Linked DNA regions of Stratiformator vulcanicus. The protein of the gene in region 1 binds, or shares a complex with, the protein of each later gene. Links are inferred from orthologs where the notes say so. Each region holds a gene or a part of one and is shown on either strand. Other genes may lie near its edges. The genes, in order: Pan189_RS06920 and Pan189_RS08140.

Region 1 (10,350 bases):
AATCATCGGGCGGCTCGACAATCCCGCGGTTGAAGTAATTCGCCCACACGCGATTTACGAAGGCTCTTGCAAAATACTTGTTGTCTTTGGAACGAAGCCAGTCCATCAATGGCTTCCGAATATCGCCCCCGGCTTCTGAAAAATTAATTTCCTCTCCGCCGAGCACGCGGCCCGATTCAGCAACCCGCGTGCGATTTCGACGTCGTTGGTTCTGCTTCTTATTCTTAAGGGCGGGCGCCGGCGTCTCGGCATACACCTCACGCAGCGGCACCACTTCTCCTTGAAGCAACAGGCTTCCGATCTTTTGGCGAGCCGCATTCCCTTTTTCGTCACCGGAAATCGCCTGGAGCATCTGCTGATACTCCTTCTTTGATTTTGGGTCGACATTGTATGTCACACCGGTGAAGAACGCCTCGAAGTTCTTAAAGTCGGTCTGCGTCCATTGATCGAACGGATGCTTGTGACACTGGGCGCATTGGATGCGAACCCCAAGAAACGCGTAGGCGAAACCGATGGCGCGATCTTCCGGTTTTGTGAAAGTCCGACGTGCCCAATAGTGCGGCATCGTCGAACGATCGGCGAAATCGGCTTTGGCATCAACGCGATAGATATCGCTCATCGCTTCACAGTAGTCGGCGTAGCTCTCGTCGTCTTCGCGGCTAACGGCGAGGACGATCCCTTCGACCAATTCGTCATAGGGACGATTCTCGGCGACCCGTTTCTCGATCCAGCGAAACCAGTCTTCGGAGGCCCGATCGCGTCCGACTTCGTTGTTCAATGACGCGGGATTATTGCCGGTCATATCGCACAGCTTTGTCGCCCACCAGGCGGCGTAGGCGGGCGTCTGCATTAATTCTTCGATCTTCTCGGACCGCTTGTTCGGCGAATCATCACTGAGAAACGCTTCAACCTCCCACGCGGCCGGTAGCGTCCCTGTCAGGTCGAGTTGCACGCGCCGCAGGAAGTCTGCGTCGCCGGCAAGTTCCGATGGTACGATTCCGAGTTTTCTTAATTTTTGGACGACGAGTTGATCGACTTCCGACTTTGTCTGCACCGTCGGATACGTCGATCCGTAGTTTGCATTGAAAGGTTTGATGACCGGAATCGGCCGAACGGCGCTGTCGTAAAACACGACCACATGCGTGTCGCCAGATTCGCCGATAGTGATCGAGCCGTGCTCGTCGATCGCGGCGACAGTCGGGTCATTTGTCTGGAAGCGGCACAGCGGGGTAACGTCTTCCGTGGAACCATCTGACCAGACTGCGACGACGCGAAGTTCGATCTCTTCGCCAGTCTTAGATGAAACGATTTCGTCGGGGGTCACTTCGAGCCGGGTCAGTTCGGCCTCGCCTTTAAGTTCCTTCGCCCCCTGCTCAATCCAGCGACTTAATAGATTGTACTGCCAAGAATTCGCAGTGATCACCTCGCCACCATCGTGGTCCATTTGCAAAGTGGGCTTTTGAAGCACCATGCTCTCGCGAGGCGATTCGCGATCGATCCGGGAATAGTCTTCGCCGGTCATCTGTTCGTGGTCCGACTCGAAATCGTAACCGAATAGTGACAGTTGAAAGCCGCCCTGCCCTTTGAATGACCCGTGGCAGGCTCGCCCGTTGCAGCCGACCCGTCCGAGTAATGGCACAACATGCCGCTGGAAGTCGGGCGATTCGTCGAGCGCTGGTTCGGCAAATCGCTCGCTGACCGGGGCAAGGACTTTTTTCGAGTCGATTTCGGCAGATCGTGCTGCCGACTCCCCGATAAGGAAAAAAGCACAGGCGGCGAAGCCGAAGATCAACGAAGGCGCAGCACGCATCAGACCACTCCGCACATGAGCAAATAGCGAAACTTGAGAGATAGGACTCCTGATGGCCAGGAGTGAACCGGTCGAATCCGCTGCTTCGCCCGTTGGCGACTCAGTCGCCGGCGGGCCCGGTCTTCGGACTCGCATCTACGACGCGTCCGGCCTTCGATTTCTTCTTGGATTTTTCTTTGCTACCGGAATTCGAGCGTTTTTTCGCCACGCTGCGGAGAACCGAATCGACCTCACGCTCAAGGCCGGCGGTGTCGCCGACTTCGTTGGCGGCGTTCTCGACTTGCTGCTCGAGCCTTCTCAATCGCTCGACCGTCTGTTTCTCTTGATATTCGAGCGTTTGCAATCGGTTCTCGCGACGCTGCTTGAGCAACCTTGCCAGTTCTTCACGCTCCGTCGGTGAGACGGACACGTCGCCGGTGATCATGGTCAGCCGGGCCAGAAGCAAGCGAATTCGCGAATCGATTTTCCACTTCTCTAATTGGTTCTGCCAATACTCAGGCTGCCGGTCTTCCAAGCGCTCAAGGCGACGACGAGCTTTATCCACATCGCTGATCGCGCTCTGATAGGCGGATCGATCACGCGATTCCAAAGCGACCAGCAGGCGGGCCAGTTCGGGATGATGCTGCTTGAGAAATGTCGTCGAGGCCTGCTCGGCCGCCCGTTCAATTTTCGGGGCGGTACCATCATTCGGCTCCACCAACGGTTTTTGGGCCGTGGCTGAATCGCTCGCTAAAGCGATCACGCTCAGAACGATAATTCCGTTCGCGAGAGTTGCTTTCACGTTAGAAGGTCCCCGTCTGCGGCGGCAAAAACTGCTCCGGCTCATCGGTTGATTCGATCACCGAAGTCGGCCCGGGGTTGAACACGGAGGGAGCTGCATCATCTCCCGATTCCGCAGCGCCAACTTCCATTTCATCGAATGAGACGGCGGCAAGCATCCAGTTGGGCGGGGCGACATCCGACTCGAGTGAGTCGTCGCCAGAATTATCTGTCAGCGGGCCGATGTGGATTGGTCGTTCCCACTGCGGGGCGTCCGGCTGGGCAACGTGATCGTCCACCCGCGATTCGGCCCACAGAGCGAGCAAAGCTTCGGTTTTCTGCTCGCGATTCACGGTTTTCTCACCGGGTGGAGTCACCGCGACCGCCATCACTAATGCCAGAGCAGCGACCGTGCCGACAACGGCGATCTGAAGACTTCGCTTCGACCGCACGGATCGGCGGGCGACGAGTTCCGCCGTCATCGGTCGGACCGCAGCGATCGCCAGCGTCAGTTGAGTGGCCCGGGCAACCGCTTCGCGTAGCTCTTGGTCATGACCCAACTGGTCTTCCAACGACTTGGACTCTTCGGCACCCAGTTCGCCGAGCACATATTGTGTGGCACGCCAATCGACATCGTCGAAATGATTTGGGAATTCTGATTGATCCGTGCTCATGGGTTCTTCTCGTCGGATAAGGACCGCGACAACTTGACCATCGCCAAACGCATCCGCGTCAGAACGGTTCCGAGGGGAACGCCAAGTTCCTCTGCGATGACGGCAAACTTTCTTCCTTGAAAAATGCGTCGTTCGACGACAAATCTCTGCTCCGCGGGCAGACGATCGATCGCCTGCCGAATCCTGACTTTCTGCTCAGCCTTTAAAAGGCAATCGATGCCTTCATCCTCAGTCTCCCGAGGACGCAGCCACCATGCTTGCCCGACATGCTTCCGTTCTCTGCGTTTACTCCGGCACCAATCGATCGCCACGTTGTGGGCAACGCGATATGCCCACGCTTTGGCCGACCGCAAATCTGATGGCGCAGGACGCTCGACCAATCGGGCAAAAGCGTCCTGTACCAGTTCCCCGGCGATATCCGGGTCATGCACAATGCCGGTGATGTACGCCTGCAACTCGTGCGCGATCTCGGAATGTAACTTACCGAGATCAATCGGACTTGCTGCGATCGAATCACGCTGTTCAATCAAAAATCGACCGTTGATTTCGATTGTCCCGTACACTGGCAGGACGATTCCGCTCCGAGAATTATTCTTCGGATTCGTCGTCAGCCAAAGAGAAATCCGCCGCGGAGGCCGAGGCGGGGCTCTGACAATCGGCATTATGCCGTCGGATCAACGGATCGGAAACTGAGAATCTGTCGGATCTGACATGGCCGACCGGCTCGGCGGAGCGGGGGCGCGGTCGACAAGTGACGAACGCGGCTCGGACCGCTCCAGCAACTCGATCTGTCGACGGATTTGATCGAGCGCCTCGACTTCGGCGTCGAGATCGACATTCGATTCGGTGAGGAAGCCCGAGCGAATCGTGCCGAAGTCGGCGTCGTCGTCCGATGCGGGTACCGGATCGCCCGACGCCACGGTCGGTTCCCAAAGGAGTGGACCGAGTGGCTCCAAGTGAGACGGATCTACGAATCGGACGATAGTGATCCGCCCGAGTGCCGTCGGTTGTCGGGAATCGGGTAGTCGGCACATCACGGAACCGTCTTGCCCAATCCGCAGGTCGAAACTGGCCGCCGGGACGACGATCGGATGTTGCAGTTCCCACTCTCTGAAATTTCCGTCCAGGACGAGTCGCCCTTCATTATCGCGGACAAATGAGGCACTCTTCGTGACGGCCATCTGCTTTCCATTGGCCACAACGAGAAAACCCGCCCCTTCGACGGCCAGGTCGAACACGCGGCCGGTTTTTCGTAGCGAGCCGTCCGAGAGATCGAACCGCAGCCCGAATTGTTCAACCCCTTGCGTCGTCTGTTCGGTCATTCCGCCGGCGGAATTTCGCATCGGGTCGGCAGGGCCGAGCACGGCTTCACGCCGCGTGTAACCGGGAGTCGACGCGTTCGCGATATTGCTCAGTATTTGCCGTTCAGCGGCCTTCAAATGCCTGATTGAATCCGACACCCACGCCACCTCGTCAGAATGCGATGGCAGTGACACCTCAAACAACTGAGCCGTCGACGGCTCCGTCTGCGGAAGCAGCGGGCCAAAACTCTTGGTCGGCGAACCGAGTCGACGACGGATTTCCAACAGGTCCATCGCCGCGTTCGGGGCCAGATCTTCGAGTTGTTCCTCCCAAATTTCCCGCTCATCGTGACCCGCGTGAGGCAACGCGAGATCGATCAAGTCACGGATATAGGCCGACTCAGGCACCGGCGACGCGTTCTCTGGAACCGGCAGCGGCTCGGGAACGGGGGAGTCATCAAACAAGTCGTCCGCGGCATCGGCCGATCGCCTCAGCGGAGCCTCGAAGAACTCGGGGCCGTCTTTCTTCGAACCGGCAACACGGACGGCAGCCCGCACCCACGCGTTGGGGCGTTGGGCACGTTGTGTCTGAAAATTACGTTGAGTCTGCAAATATCTTGTCGGCAATTGCTCCGTTCGGCCGGAGCTATCTTCAGGTCGTTGTGCTTCGACAGGTCGAGACGTTCGCATCCTCACCCGCAAAAAATGACCTTCGACTTGCTCAACCGTCGGCGATGCCGCGACTTGGAGAAACGCGGTTCCCGGGTCGACCCCCTTCTCAGCGAGTTGGCCCAGCGCGATCTGGCTCAAGCCGAATACGCAGAAGAAAGAACAGCCGATACCGACTTGAGCCGCCATGAGTCGCCGATGCATGTCGCAGTCTCCGAGCGAACGCGATTCGCCAAAATGATTCGCGGGACCGTAGCACTTCCGAAAAAATTGGTGAAGACGGCAATTCGCGAAACAATCACCAGCCCGCAGCGGGAGCAAGGGACTCTATTCAGCGGTTCCCAAACTCGACGCTGCAAGAATGATCGCATCTATTCCGCGAGTAAGATTTCGATCCAAACGCGGATCGCCAACCAGCGATTCGATCGGCGGGAAGGCCACTTCGAAGACCCTGGCAACGGGTCCGGATCACTGGTCCGGCCGGCCCCGCAGCCGTTTGGTTTCCGAACGCCGTTTCTTCGCATCCAGCCGACGTTGCTTTGACCCCTTCGAGGGACGCGTCGGTCGGCGTTTTTTCGGTTGCGTGGCCGCCTCCAACAGCATCTTCCGCAATCGTTCGATGCAGTCATCGCGGTTCTTCGTTCGATCGCGATACCGCTGGCTCATGAGAATGATTTCACCGTCATTCGTCAGCCGCGAGCCGAATAGGGCACGAAACCGAGTCCGCACGCGCTCCGGTAGGCTCGGCGACTCCAGCGGGCTCCAGCGCAGGCAGGCTTTCGTGGCGACCTTGTTGACGTTCTGACCGCCGGGACCGGAACTGCGGACATACGTGACCGTGAACTCGGCGCGGTCGATCGAGACGGTCGGCGACACGCGCAGTCTTTTATCCGGCCGGTTCGGGACTGTCGATTCGATTGCGTCGCTCATGTCTGTACCGAATGATCGAGGATTCGAGGTCGAGGGACTATTGCCGGACTCCTGTAGCCGCGTTTCGGGCCGTCGACTCGACTGAAGCCGTTGTAACGCAAAAGGTTCACGTCACCGATGCCGATCCTCCCGCAGATGTTACCCGTCAGACAGATATTCGACGCACAATCTGTCGAGGACGTCACCGCGGCTACTCACGACACTTTAAACAAAGCCGAGGTTGCCAAGAGCGTTCGCCCCGGTGAATCGGTAGCAATCACGGTCGGCAGTCGCGGCATCGCCAATCTCAAGGCCCTCGTCCGCGCACAGATCGAGTTCTTTCAGGCAGCCGGGGCCAAACCCTTCATCGTCCCAGCGATGGGCAGCCACGGCGGTGGTAATTCAGAGGGGCAACGTGCTCTGCTCGCGGGATTCGACCTGACCGAAGAATCGCTGGGAGTCGAAATTTGTTCGACGATGGAGACCGTTATTCTCGGCCGGACGGACGAAGGGATCGAAATCCACTTCGCAAAACCGGCGTTCGAAGCGGACCACGTCATCGTATTCAACAGGGTCAAACCGCACACCGACTTCGCCGGGCCGATCGAGAGCGGATTGCACAAAATGCTGATGATCGGCCTCGGCAAACGCAGCGGGGCCGAGATCTATCACCGCCACTGCCGTGGCGAAAGTTTTGAACCGATCGCGTCGAAGATCGTACCGCTTTTGTTGGAGAAATGCCCGGTCTTGTGCGGGCTCGCTGTTGTGGAGAACGCCCGCGAAGAAACCGCGCACGTCGAAGCGGTCCGGCCGGAGAGCTTCGCATCTCGTGAGCCGGAGTTGCTGCAAATGGCCCGCAAATGGATGCCCCGTCTCCCGGTCAACGAGGTTGACCTGCTGATTATTGACCAGTTCGGCAAGGAGATCAGCGGAACGGGTATGGACATGAACGTCGTCGGGCGAAAATTTCTGCGGCACTTCCCGTCCGATCGCGAATCGGTGCGCTGCAAGCGCATCTTTGTTCGCAGCGTGACCGTGAAATCAAAAGGGAACGGCTGCGGCATCGGCTATGCAGACTTTACCAACGACCGAACCGTCGCCGCGATTGATCGCGAAATCACCGGAATCAACTGCGTCACCAGCGGTCACGTCAGCGGTGCTCACATCCCGGTTTCGTTCCCGACCGATCGTGAATGCATTGAAACTGCCTTGCGAACGATCGGCCCGACGCCGCCGCAGGAGGCGCGCGTTGTTCGGATCCTCGACACGCTTCATCTCGAATCGGTCGAGGTCAGTGAATCCTGTCTGCCCGACATCGCTGCCAATCCGCAATCGGAACCTTCGGGCCCGGTGCGATCGTTTCAATTCGATTCCGACGGCAATCTCACCCGGCTCTCTGATCAGCACAGCGGGTGAGTCAAACAACGCCCGCGCTGTCGCTGCGTGGTCCGCTCAGAGCATCCGGCGAACCTGTCGAGCCGTTGCGGCGTCATACCGATCAACATCGGGCTTTTCGCTTGACGCCTGCCCAAGTCAGACGTAGCTTTCACGACCCTGCCACACCACGGCAGCCGCTACGGACCCGTAGCTCAGTTGGTTAGAGCGCATGCTTGACATGCATGAGGTCGTTGGTTCGAGTCCAATCGGGTCCATTTGTCTTAACTTCCTTCGGCGCTGAGATTTCCGCCGGAGTTGAGATTTCGGCCGAAGCTGAAATTGCACTTCCTGCCGACGGTCGCCAGCCCTGCCCGATCTCGCGCGTTATGAGCCGACTTTCCGTCCGTTTGAATCGGCTTACGCTGTCGAATCCGATCCTGGTCGCATCGGGAACATTCGGCTACGCGCGGGAAATGGCTGAGTTCGTCGACTTCTCCAAGATCGGCGGCGTGATTCCTAAGACTGTCACCCCGCTTCCACGCGCGGGCAATCCGCCGCCGCGGACCGTTGAGACACCGTCGGGCCTGTTGAACTCGATCGGCCTCGACAACGACGGGCTCGACGCTTTCATCCAAAAGCATCTTGAGTATCTGACCGGATTGCCGACGGCTCTGATCGTCAACATCGCCGGAAAGAACGAAGCCGAGTTCGTGGCGATGGCATCGCGATTGGCCGAGTTCGATGGGATCGCGGCCCTCGAACTCAACATTTCCTGCCCGAACGTCAGTGGCGGTGTCGACTACGGGACCGATCCGGACAAGGCCGCGGCTGTCGTTCGCGGCGTCGTCGATGCCTGTCCGTTCCCGGTGATTGCCAAACTGACGCCAAACGTCACGAGCGTCCCCGTTATCGCTCAGGCAGCGGCCGAAGCGGGGGCCGATGCGGTTTCGCTAATCAACACCTTTCAGGGCATGGCGATCGACTGGCGCCGCCGGCAACCGATCCTCGGCAACGGCATCGGCGGCCTGTCCGGACCAGCGATCAAACCGCTGGCTTTGCGGATCGTGTGGCAGGTGGCTCAGGCCGTTGATGTCCCGATCATCGGTATCGGGGGCATTCAGTCGATCGACGACGTGATGGAGTTCCTCGTCGCCGGGGCTACCGCCGTGCAGGTCGGAACCGCGAACTTCTACAAGCCGGGGCTGTCTTCCGATCTGACGGCGCAACTTGAGGCGATCGTTGTAGAGGCCGATTGCGACGACGTCACACAATTCGTCGGAACCCTCGGCCCGGCCAAGACCGCGGTTCAAGCCGGGACGCCGCGCGGGTAGAATGAAGGCATGTCTCTCAATTAATTTCATCAAGGGTGGGACAACTTATGCCAACGAAATCGAAAGAATATCGGATCCTACTCAAGCCGCTCGGACGGCCGAAGAGCTTCACGCGCGCCCAAGCTCGTGAAGCGGTCCGTCAGGTTATTTCGGAGAGTCGATCGGAGGCAGGCAACAGCAGACAAGCTAAACGTCGGATTGCGAAGAAGTGAGCGGCCAATATGAGACGAACATCTTCGTGAACTGTCCTTTTGATGCTGACTATCGTCCGATCTTTGATGCAATTCTCTTCGCAATCTACGACTGCGGCTTTCGCCCCCGCTGTGCTCTCGAAGACGAAGACAGCAGCCAGATCCGGGTCCATAAAATTAGAGACCTGATCGGGACTTCGCAGTTCGCGATCCACGATATTTCGCGCGTTCAAATGGATGCGATTTCTGGATTTCCTCGCTTCAATATGCCGCTCGAACTCGGAATGTTTCTCGGCGCGAAGTGGTTCGGGGCACCTCCCCAAGATAGCAAGAATTGCCTGATACTCGATACGGAGAGGTATCGTTTCCAGCAATTTCTATCGGATATTTCGGGTCAGGACATCCGAGCACATGACGACGATCCGAACCGGGCGGTCACACAGATCCGGAATTGGCTGAACACTTTCAGCCAACGTCGACTTCCCAGCGCCCGTCGGATAATTTCGCGGTATGAAGCGTTTCGGAAACAATGGGTAAAGCTTGCGAGAAAGCTATCCGTTGACGAAGACGAGCCGACGTTCCGGGACGTTGAAGAACTGATTTACCATTGGCTCGACCAGAATCCGCTGCGCGGTCGCCGCATTTGAACTCTTAAGCTCCGCCCGACAGACGAAGACGATCGGCATCGACTCAACATGAAAGTCCTCTCCGGCATCCAGCCCACCGGCCGTTTTCACTGGGGCAACTACTTCGGCGCGATCAAGCAGTACATTGAACTGCAGACCGCCGAGCAGGCCTTCTATTTCATCGCCGACCTGCACGCGATGACCACCATCCGCGGCGAACCGGAAACCCTCGCCGGGTTCAGTCGCGACGCGGCGATTGATCTTTTATCGCTGGGTCTCGATCCGAATCAGGCGGTGCTGTTTCGGCAGTCGGACGTGCCGGAGATCACGGAGTTATACTGGGCTCTGCTGACGATCACGCAGATGCACCTGCTCGACAAGGGCCACTCGTTCAAAGAGAAGAAGGACCGCGGCCTCCCCGCCGATGCGGGCCTCTACACCTATCCCATTTTGCAGGCGGCTGACATTCTGCTGTACGACTCCGACACCGTGCCCGTCGGGGCCGATCAGGTACAGCACATCGAGATCACACGCGACCTCGCCGCGCGGTTCAATCACATCTACGGCGAAACACTTGTGCTGCCCAAGGCGCACGTCGTCGAGGCCACCGGCAAGGTCGTCGGCACCGACGGCGAGAAGATGTCCAAGAGCTACGGCAACACGATCGATATTTTCGAGCCGACGCCTAAGAAACTCCGCAAGA
Region 2 (10,267 bases), 300 kb from region 1 along the record:
GACCAAACTAAAGCTCCGAAAGCTAGGTTCGTGCCGGAGGCGGAGAGCCGACTGCAGAAGGTTCTCGCTGAGGCCGGGCACGGTTCGCGCCGCGCGTGCGAAGAGTTGATTTCCGAGGGACGTGTGACGGTCGACGGCGAGACGGTCACAGAGTTGGGGACGAAGGTCGATGCCGACCGGCAGGATGTTCGCGTCGACGGCGAACGGCTCAAACTTCAGCGGAAGAAATACTATCTGCTGAATAAACCGACGGGCTTCCTGTGCACGAATAGCGATCCGAGCGGGCGTCGTCGCGCGATCGATCTGATTGACGACCCGAATGCTCGGCTCTTTACGGTCGGACGTCTCGATGAGTCGAGTGAAGGATTGCTGCTCGTCACGAACGATGGCGAACTGGCCGAGCGGCTCTCGCATCCCCGATATGAAGTCGTCAGGAAGTATCGGGTCCAGGTCGCCGGGGTTCCCGACGCCGAGACGCTCAAGTCATTGCGGGAAGGTCTGCGGTTTTCTGATGGCGTGTTTCAAGTGTCGTACGCCCGGAAATTGAAGACGCACGGCAAGAGCGCATTTATCGAGGTCGAGCTCACACAGGGGCAAAATCGTGAAATTCGTCGGCTGTTCGCGCGGTCCGGCCATAAAGTGATGTCGTTGCAGCGGATCGCCTTCGGGCCGCTCAAACTCGCGCGACTTCCGGTCGGCCATTACCGCCCGCTTCGGGGTGAAGAGTTGAAACAACTCAAAGAATTCGCGCGAGGCTGCCAGCCGAAGAAGCGGGTCAAGCGAAGCCGCCGGCCGAGCGTCAAACGAAGCGGCGTTAAAAAATCGACCGAAAACCGCGGGTAACGCTGATTGACAGGAAGGATCGACTATGCCGACGGCAGGCACGACCGGTTCGGGACTTCATCCCGCCGCGCTCACAGAAATCGCGACGGTCGTTGAGCAGGAGTGTCTGGCAGAGCGCACTTATCGGCTGCGGCTGTCGTGCCCGGAAATTGCGTCCCGAATTACGCCGGGGCAGTTCATTATGATCCGGCCCACGAGTGGGAGCGATCCACTGCTCGGTCGACCTTTTGCGCTCTATGATACTTACTTCGAAGACCGTCGGCCCGTGGGGCTCGATTTTGGTTACGTGACGATCGGCAAGCTCACCGGTTTGATGCCCGATTGGACTGCCGGTCAGCAGGTTGAGGTTTGGGGGCCGCTCGGGAACGGATTCGAGGTGCCGCAATGTCGCCACTTGATGATGGTGGCCGGCGGAATTGGTCAGACGCCGTTCGTTGCGGTTTCGCGTGAAGCGGCAAGAGTAAACGCTTACGGCTCGCCCGCGCGTGAGGTCGCCTCTCGCCCCGAGCGGATGACTCTGTGCTATGGGGCCCGATCGAAAAATTATCTCGCCGGTTTAGATGACTTCAACGCGCCGGGGCTTGAGGTGCGACTTTCGACCGATGACGGATCGGCAGGACATCATGGATTTGTCACGGAGCTATCGGCTTCAGTACTCGACAGCGATGACCCGCCTGATCTGGTTTATTGCTGTGGTCCCGAACCGATGATGGAGGCGGTCGCGGAGCAATGTGTGTCGCGGAACGTTGAATGCTATTTGTCTCTGGAGTCGCCGATGGCGTGCGGGTTCGGTGCCTGCTTTAGTTGCGTGGCGAAAGTTCGCACGGATGACGGCGAATGGGATTACCGTCGCAGTTGTGTCGAAGGGCCGGTCTTTCCGGCCGATCGCCTGATCTTTGATTAAAGCATCGCGAATATAGAAAAGGTCGCGCCCGATGAAGTCTGTCGTTTTACTTTCCATTCCCGGCCTGCGGTCGGAAGACATCGCCAAGATGCCGTCGCTGAAGTCGATGGCAGAGCGTGGGGGCACGGTTCCGCTATCCCCGACGTTCCCCTGCGTGACCTGCCCGGTGCAGATCTCACTCTCGACTGGAACACCCCCCTCCGAGCACGGCGTGATCGCGAACGGATTTTTCTGGCGGGACCGTGGCGAAGTCGAAATGTGGACCGCGTGGGACGAGGTGATCGAGTCGCCTCGGCTTTGGGATCGGCTCCGCGGTCACGATTCGTCGCTGACTTCCGCCGTGTGGTTCCCGATGTTGTCGAAGGGAACCTCGGCTGATTACGTCTGCACGCCGGCACCGATTCATAATCCCGACGGCAGCGAGTCGCTGTGGTGCTATACGAAACCGGAGGAGTATTACGGAGAACTCCGCGATTCGATCGGTCATTTCCCGCTGATGAATTTTTGGGGACCGCTTTCGAGCATTAAATCATCCGCATGGATCGTCGACTCGGCGATTCACGCGGCGAGGAAATATGAGCCTCGTTTCTTTTGGATTTATCTACCGCATCTGGATTACGCCGCACAGAAGTACGGGCCCGATTCTGATCAAGCTGCCGCGGCACTGGTGGAACTGGATCGCGAAATCGCCAAGCTCAGTGAAGGTCTTAATGAAACGCTTCCGGGAGATGTGACATGGTTGGCCGCGAGTGAGTATGTCATCACGCCGGTCAGCGACGTGCAGTTCCCGAATCGATTGCTGCGGGAATTGGGGCTGCTGTCGATCGACGATCAAGATGGCGCGGAACACCTCAACCCGGCCCGCAGCGACGCTTGGGCACTCGTCGATCACCAGTTCGCCCATGTATTCGTGAAGAATGCGGAAGATGTCGAGCGGATTGCGCAGTCGATTCGCGATGCGGGCATCGCCGAGCGCGTGCTTGTCGGATCCGAGCGGGCGGCGGTCGGACTCGATCATCCGCGGGCGGGTGAGATCGTGCTCGTTTCCCGATCGGATTCCTGGTTCGCCTATTACTGGTGGACCGACGATGCCAAAGCCCCCGCGTTTGCGCGCACGGTCGATATTCATCGCAAGCCCGGTTACGACCCGGTGGAGATGTTTATCGATATGCCGAGCAAGCAGACGCCGCTCGACGCGACGTTGGTGAAAGGCTCGCATGGGTATCCGGCCGATGATGATTCTCGACGTGGCGTTCTGATCGCTTCGTCGGCCGGGCTAATTGCGGACCGCTCGTCGGGTGTTTCCGATACCGATGTGGCGAAAATGGTGCTGTCAGAGTTCGGGATCGATTATAGCGACGTTTGACGGCGGACACGTCTTTGCCATCAAACCACTATTCCTTCGGGCGCGGAGGGCTCAGCGATCTGATTGTGACGCTTGGGTGGACTCGAACGGTTATGCCGATTCCTCAGGCGACCGGCGACCGTGAAATCGGATCGTCGCGCACTCATCGGCGTTCGATTAAAGCGCATTTGGCTTAACCCGGCCGTTCGATGCGAATTTCGACTTAAACTTTTGTGCCGCTGAATCAGTGGATTTCGCGCGCCGGGTCGCATTCCGCGGAGTCGTATCGGTTGCTCCGGCAATTTTGGAGCCGCTTGCCGGAGTCTTCCGAAATTACGAAGGCGGAACGCTTTCACACCTGCGCATCAAGCATCGCCTATTGGCATTTCGAACCGGCCAATTGTACTGCTGAATCGACTGCGGCCCACGAATCGCGGCTTAAAGCGATTCATTAGCGAACGTTGTTAAATCTGATTGAGTGTCTTTTCCTGCCCGCGAAAGCGTCCATGTCTTCGCCGCTTGAGATCACGATCGAAGCACTGAAGCGTTCGAACGCTCCTCGCGTTGAAGATGCGCTGGTTCCGACGCTCGATTCGTCGCGAGCCTCCGTTCGCGATCATGTGACCGACATCTTGATCGAGCGTAATAGCGTTCGTGGGGCGATCGAGCTGATTCGCCGACTCGAGAACTTGAGCGAGTATCAACGGTCGCAACTCAAAGGCTCGCCTGAACTGGTTAACCGCGCTTTGACGCAATGCATCCGGTACGGGGACGACAATCTATGCCGCAACGGCTTATCGATTGCACGCGAGACCGATAAGCCGCAGTTCATTCCGGAGATTGTCGGCAAACTTAGTTCCGTCGATGACGGACCGGTGCGGGACGATGCAATCGAAGCCCTGACTTCTCTGGTCAATGGAATTCATGACCGGTTGAATGATCCGGCCGACACGATGCCGGACGCCTCGGTCGGACAGTCACGGCTCGATACCGTCAACGTACTCGGTCAGGCTTGTCACGCGGAACGCATTCGCAATCCTGAGCCGGTCATTGAATTGCTGCTCGCGCTGGGCAAGCCGAGCGACGAAACCATTGCGCAATTGTTCGGTCGCACGGCGGCGCAGAACCGCGAAATCGCCGGCCAGCTGGTGCAATCGAGTACGCACCCCGGAGTGATGCAGCTCGTCCTCGATTATTTGACGCAAAAATATCCGCCCGCCAAAGTCATTGAAGCGCTGAAGACGCGGACCGATCCGGAGTTCGTTGCCCATTCCCTCGCGTGGCTGCCCGATCAATTGAGCCAGCGTGAAGAGTCGAATTTAGCGCAGCTCGAACAGGTCGACTGGTTGATCGAAGACCGATCGTTGCTCGCATCGCTGCCGGATGAATTGCAGGGCAAAATTATCCGCTACGCCGAGTCGACCGGCTTGCCGGACCGCGAACGTGGGCTGCTGACGAATTGGCTCGTCCGCAATGGAAGCGCCTCTGCGCGGCGGAGTACGTCGAATCAGCTCAGCCGGATGACCCCCGATGAGGCGCGCGAAATATTGGTCGGCAGCCTCGAGTCGCCCGATCGAGACGTTGCGGCTTGGGCGGTCAGTGAATTACGAACCCGACGGGTGTCGGACGCCTTCAAGCTTCTCATCGATCGACTCGACGACCCGTCCGAAGCGGTCCGGGATGCGGCCCGCGAGGAACTCGGCGGCTTCACCCTCGATTACTTCCTGACCGTCTTCGAGAAGATGAATGAGGACGCGTGCAAACGGGCCGGTGAATTACTTCGCAAGATCGATCCGGACCTTGTCGAGAATTTAAATCGTATTATCTGCGGCCCGATCCGGCGTGATCGCATCCGCTCGGCCTTCGCAGCCGCAAAGCTCGGCTTGCTGGAAGAGGTCCGCGACTCAATTGCGACGCTCCTGGACGATGAAGAAAGTGTCGTCCGTCGTACCGCGGTCGAGTTGCTCGGAATGCTCGGCGACGCGCTAGCCATCGAAGACATTACGGACATGCTCGACGACCCGAGCGACCGCGTTCGCGGAACGGCGGAGCAAGTGCTGAAAATGCTCGGCGCGCAGCAGCCCGCCTGAAATTGGAATGAATCAAATGCTATTCGCCGACATCCTCTTCGACTTCTCGGCCGAGATCGGGCTGCTCGCCGATGTGAATCGTCTCGCGGAAGCCGGGCGCTATATGGAACGCCCGATGTCTCCCGGCGTGCAACGGATGCTGATCTTTTCGATTCTCGGCATCGCGGCGTTCTGGGGGGGCTTGTTTCTGTGGGACAAATTCCGCAAGCGGATTCGACCGACTGGTTCTCCGATCGCGGAACTCGCCGGCGAACTTGCAACCGCGCACAAACTGAGCCACGAGGATCAGCTATTAATCGCACGAGTAGCGGAGCGACTTAAGATTGACGATGCCGCCGTCGTATTTATCGACCCGGACGTCTTATCGGAGTACGCCGAGCAACGCCCGGCCGATGCAACGGCGGCGAAGAACTTAATGAATCGCCTGTTCGGCGAAGCCATTCTTGGCGACGAAGTTTTAAACTCGAATCGATCGGCCGAGGAACAGAGTTTTGGCGATCGGGATCAAGACGGAACATTAGAGACCGAACCGACGTTGGCGACTTAAGCGAAGTTAACGGGCTGTTCGAGATCGCCGGGCAAGAAAATAATCTCGTCAGGACCCCTCAAATAAGTGCGGAAATAGCCGGCTCATCTGATGAACCTTGCCGTTGCGGTCGATGCAGGCGAGTGTCGTTTTCGCCGCATTCAACAATTGATCGCCCCGCTTGATTTCGTAACTATGAATCAGTTTGGCGGGAGAAACGTCGGCGATCCGGGTCGTCAGCGTGAGCAGGTCATCGTAATGAGCCGGTTTCTTATAATTAATCTCCGCTTTAACCAGTACCAATAGAAGGCCGGACTCTTCGATCGCGCGGTAGGTTCCGCCGGAGGCCCGCAGCATTTCCGTCCGGCCCTGCTCGAAATAGGTCAGGTAGTGCGACTGATGCACGAAACCCATCGCGTCGGTTTCGGCATAGCGAACACGAATCTCGATTGTATGTTCGTGCAACATTGTTAAGAGACTGTGCCTTGAGCCGTGGGGGGCAGTCAGGATCGCGCCGCCAGCTCCGGGCGGTCGAAGACCCGGCTGGTATCGACTCCGTTGCCGTCGGAAGAAACGCCGGTCAGTTGATAGAGCCGCTGACCGTGAGCCGTCGGGTACTCGGAGTCGACGCACGCCTGGCACAGTGCCCCCGCCTGCATCGACAGCGAGCGGCTGATCGCTTCGACCGGCAGATAGCGGAGGCTGTCCGCCTCGAGCACAACGGCCATTTCCTGTTCCATTTCGTCGGTCAAACGCATTTGCCCGTTCATGAACTTCGGGGCGAATAGCTCGTCGACCGTCGACATGTCGATTCCGTAGTAGCAGGGCGCGACGATCGGCGGGCAGGCCACGCGAACATGCACCTCTTTGGCCCCGCCCCGTTCGCGAAGTTGTTTGACCAACGTCTGCATTGTCGTCGATCGCACAATCGTGTCTTCCACCAGAATGACACGTTTGCCTTCGAGGACTTCGGGAACCGGAGTGTATTTCATCTTCGCTTTGTCAGCGCGGTTTCCGCCTTCAATGAAGGTCCGGCCGACGTATCGGTTGCGGAACAAGCCTTCGAGGCACGGCACGTTGAGCTGATAGGCCATTGCGTCGGCCGCGGCTTTCGCCGTATCGGGCACAGGAACAACGATTGTGTCTTCATCCGGCACCAAACGTTCCTGGGCGGCCAGTTCTTCGCCGAGCCGGCTGCGAACTAGGTAGACCGAACGATCGTCCAGAACGCTGGCGACGTTCGCGAAGTAGATCCACTCGAAGAAGCAGTGCGCGGTCCGAGAGGCCTCGGCGAACCGTTCAATCGACAGTCGACCGTTCTCGATGATGATCGCGTGGCCCGGCGCGAGGCTGCGGATGTTCTTCTCCGAGAAACCGAGGTTCGCCAGCGCGACGCTCTCACTCGCGGCGGCAAACAGCGGGCCTTCGATCGCATAGCACAGCGGGCGGATGCCCAGCGGGTCGCGGGCGGCGAACATTTCCCCGGCCGCGCTCAGATAGACGATGTTATAAGCGCCGTCGAGCTTCGCCCGCAGGCGACGCAGCAGTTCGGAGATCGGCGGACGATTGTCGCCCGATCGCTCCCGCGAAATCAGGTGCATCAAGATTTCGGTGTCGGTATCGCGGGAGAGATGGAAATCAGGCTGGGCGAGAATTTCGTCGCGCAATTCGCGGTAGTTGGCCAACTGTCCGTTGAAGCCGAACGAAAACCACTTTGCCCGCTCGATATGATGTCGCTCGAACGGTTGCGCGTAATTGCGATCGTCTTTGCCGCAAGTCGCGTAGCGGACATGGCCGATCGCGGCCGGTCCGCGATTCTGCTCCATGATCCGCTGGTAGAGCTGCTGCTGATTGAGGTGGAACACCTCGGTGACACCGCCGACCTCTTTGAAGGTCTTCAGCAACTGGGACCGACTCTCGTTGTAGGTCGTCATCCCGGCGGCGAGCTGGCCGCGGTTTTGCATGTCGAGCAACAGCCGCGGAATCAGACGCGAGATCTGATCGGGCCCCTGCGGCGGGGCGAGCGGGCTCGGCGTGTCACTGGGAAGGTGATAGACCGCGGCTATCCCGCACTCGTGAAACAAGTCCGCCATTGGCGTAGCGCCCCTGGATGATCGGCTCAGCATCCTGCTATGAACAGCTCCCTTGCAGCGCTATCATACCGGCTTGTTGTTTCGGATACAGGGAACCTTTTGGCAACCCGGTCGGTCGGGTCGATTCACCGCAAAATCCGCGTTCGAAGCTCCCCAACCTACCTCGACACTTTATTCGACGATGCACGATCTGCTGCGAAAAGAGGTCTACGAGACCGCCGAAACGATTGTCGTCAAGATCGGCACCAACGCTCTTTCTCGGGCTGACGATACGCTTGATGAGACGCGGATCGATCGACTGGGAGCTCAGATCGCCGAAATTCGCAAATCGGGTCGGCGAGTCGTGATTGTCTCCAGCGGGGCTGTCGGGGCCGGGCTGGGACTGCTCGGACTCACTGAACGTCCAAAGGATTTGCCGCACCTGCAAGCGGCCGCGGCGACGGGACAGGCGAAACTGATTCAGTTGTACGATCAGGCGCTGCGTCCCCACGGAATCCATGCCGCACAACTGTTGCTGACGGCGAACGATTTCAAACGCCGTCGCCGCTATCTCAACGTGCGAAACACGATTTACACGTTGTTCGAATACGGCGTCGTCCCGATTATCAACGAGAACGACACCGTCAGCGTTGAAGAAATCAAATTCGGCGACAACGACCATCTGGCCGCGATGGTCACGAGCCTGCTTCCGAATCCTCTGCTCGTCATTCTTTCGGTGGTCGACGGCCTCTTCGATGGCGACCCGAAATCGCCCGACGCCAAGCCCATCCGGCTCGTCGAGCAAATTGACGACGACCTGCTCGGGCTCGCGCGGGCAGAGCGCAGCAGCCGCGGCACCGGCGGGATGCAATCGAAACTCGCATCGATCCGCTCGGTGACGGCGGTCGGCGAGAACGTCATCCTCGCCAATGGCGAAGATCCCGAAATCCTTGATCGCATCCGGCGCGGTGACATCGTCGGGTCGTTATTTCTTGCGCAGAAGTCGATCCTGCCGGCGTGGAAACGGTGGATCGGTTACACCGTCAAACCGAACGGTTGGATTGTCGTAGACGATGGAGCGGTCGGCGCCGTGACGCAAAAGGGAAAGTCGCTTCTGCCGATCGGAGTCGTCTCGGTCGGCGGCTCTTTCGATTCGGGCGAATTGATCAGCATTCGCGACCGGACCGGACGGGAGTTCGCCCGCGGACTCTCAAATTACCAGGCGACGGAGGTCAAGCAGATCGCCGGTTGCCGGAGCGACGCACTGGCGGAGCGGCTCGGCTCGGCCTCCTACGCAGAGGTAGTTCACCGAAACAATCTCGCCGTGATTGCTTAAGCCTCGTCTCGCACAAGCCGCGCACGAAGTAAGCGGATAAAAGGGCGAGCCCAGAAACGGCAATATCCGCTTACTTCGTGCGCGGCTTGTTGAGGGTGCGCGGCTTGTTGAGGACTGCGCGATTTATTTCACGCTCGATCCGTTCCGGTTGTGACGGACGCGACGGTTGAGCGCGAGTTTGCCGAGCTGATTCGTCCTGTGATTTCGGACTCGGCCACACCGACCGGCCCGGCAGGTGCTATCGTTCGACGAACGAACTCCAACCGGACGACATCGGCATGTGGTCAGCAGTCCTCGATATTTGGTACACGGCAGTTGATTGGTTCTGGTTCTACGTGCGGTTCGTGATCCAGCTCTGGGAGCAGATGACCCCGCTCCATTATGCGATCTTGCTGACGACCATCGCGATCATGGGCTTCGTGCTGATGGGCAGAAGCATGAAGCGTCTTTAATTTGCGGAGCGTTTTGCGTTTTCGCGGAACTTCGGTTCGCTGCGCACCGTCTACAGGTCTGACGACCTTGACTTGGATGGTGGAGCCAGCGGATGAGTGCCCGTGACTCGGATCAATTTCTGGACACGTTGAAGATTGCCTCGCCCTGCCGGATGAATTGGCGGAACATGGAGGGTGACGACCGCGTTCGCTTCTGCGACTGGTGCGAGAAGAAGGTTTATAACCTCGAGGGAATGTCGGGGAGCGAAGCCGAATCGCTGGTGGCCGAACACGAGGGCCGGATGTGTGTGCGGATGCGGGTTCGGCATGACCGCTCGGTCGTCGCCGGAAACTGTCCCCGCGGCGTACGGCGCTTCAGGACGAGGGTGGCATCGGTCGCGGCGTCGGTTCTGTTTCTGTTTGCAACCCCACTGCTTTGCCTGTTCGCCCCACGCGCGGTTTCGGGGGCGGTCAAGTCGGTGAATCGTAATGCCGGGAACCGGCTCGGCGACGGGCTCGATGACCTCCGGCAACTCGTCGGTCTTCCGCCTGCGCATGCGTATTTTATCACGGGAGCAGTGTGTGTCGTCCCGCTGCCGATCGCACCGGCCCCGCCACCGACAACCGGGTCGGAACCGCCTCACGCACCGCCGATCGAGGCACCGCGACCATAGACAGATCCAACGATGCCGCGAGCGTCTCGGCCGAGAGGTTGCGGCT

What was found.
Region 2: the proteins of Pan189_RS06920 (region 1) and Pan189_RS08140 are in contact, whole or in part, in a crystal structure (PDB 5UE9), measured with the Lactococcus lactis proteins. The link is inferred for Stratiformator vulcanicus from one-to-one orthologs. Residues at the interface, in WP_025017116.1 of Lactococcus lactis: Gly25, Phe27, Phe29, Glu32, Tyr33, Lys35, Tyr36, Lys48, Phe56, Thr60, Pro61, Arg62, Val63, Ala64, Glu65, Thr66, Ala67, Ser68, Gly69, Met70, Ile74, Gln77, Pro223, Glu251, Phe274, Ala275, Pro277, Phe278; in WP_023189152.1 of Lactococcus lactis: Leu4, Gln5, Ala47, Ser48, Met49, Leu50, Leu51, Arg52, Arg53, Met95, Leu98, Arg223, Met224, Ala225, Cys226, Ile228, Gly229, Ala230, Cys231, Tyr232, Ala233, Val235, Glu236, His237, Asn243, His244, Ala245, Lys247, Glu250.

The regions. Positions count from the first base shown.
Region 1 is NZ_CP036268.1:1,791,868-1,802,217, reverse strand. The notes cover bases 6,968-9,857. They hold Pan189_RS06920 (dihydroorotate dehydrogenase), read left to right. Parts: upstream 6,968-7,885; coding sequence 7,886-8,830; downstream 8,831-9,857. Other genes in these bases: trpS (tryptophan--tRNA ligase), read left to right, coding at 9,717-9,857; Pan189_RS06915 (hypothetical protein), read left to right, coding at 9,069-9,668; Pan189_RS06930 (nickel pincer cofactor-dependent isomerase, group 22), read left to right, coding at 6,968-7,538. Outside these bases: Pan189_RS06960 (DUF1549 and DUF1553 domain-containing protein), read right to left, coding at 1-1,810; Pan189_RS06955 (hypothetical protein), read right to left, coding at 1,911-2,591; Pan189_RS06950 (hypothetical protein), read right to left, coding at 2,593-3,243; Pan189_RS06945 (RNA polymerase sigma factor), read right to left, coding at 3,240-3,806; Pan189_RS06940 (flagellar hook basal-body protein), read right to left, coding at 3,918-5,417; alternative ribosome rescue aminoacyl-tRNA hydrolase ArfB, read right to left, coding at 5,682-6,143; more of Pan189_RS06930, read left to right, coding at 6,279-6,967; more of trpS, read left to right, coding at 9,858-10,350.
Region 2 is NZ_CP036268.1:2,091,746-2,102,012, forward strand. Bases 1-2,807 are described here. They hold Pan189_RS08140 (dihydroorotate dehydrogenase electron transfer subunit), read left to right. Parts: upstream 1-868; coding sequence 869-1,747; downstream 1,748-2,807. Other genes in these bases: Pan189_RS08135 (pseudouridine synthase), read left to right, coding at 31-843; Pan189_RS08145 (alkaline phosphatase family protein), read left to right, coding at 1,779-2,807. Outside these bases: more of Pan189_RS08145, read left to right, coding at 2,808-3,113; Pan189_RS08150 (HEAT repeat domain-containing protein), read left to right, coding at 3,599-5,182; Pan189_RS08155 (hypothetical protein), read left to right, coding at 5,190-5,729; Pan189_RS08160 (acyl-CoA thioesterase), read right to left, coding at 5,778-6,176; Pan189_RS08165 (amidophosphoribosyltransferase), read right to left, coding at 6,212-7,801; proB (glutamate 5-kinase), read left to right, coding at 7,983-9,116; Pan189_RS21305 (hypothetical protein), read left to right, coding at 9,395-9,568; Pan189_RS08175 (hypothetical protein), read left to right, coding at 9,661-10,221.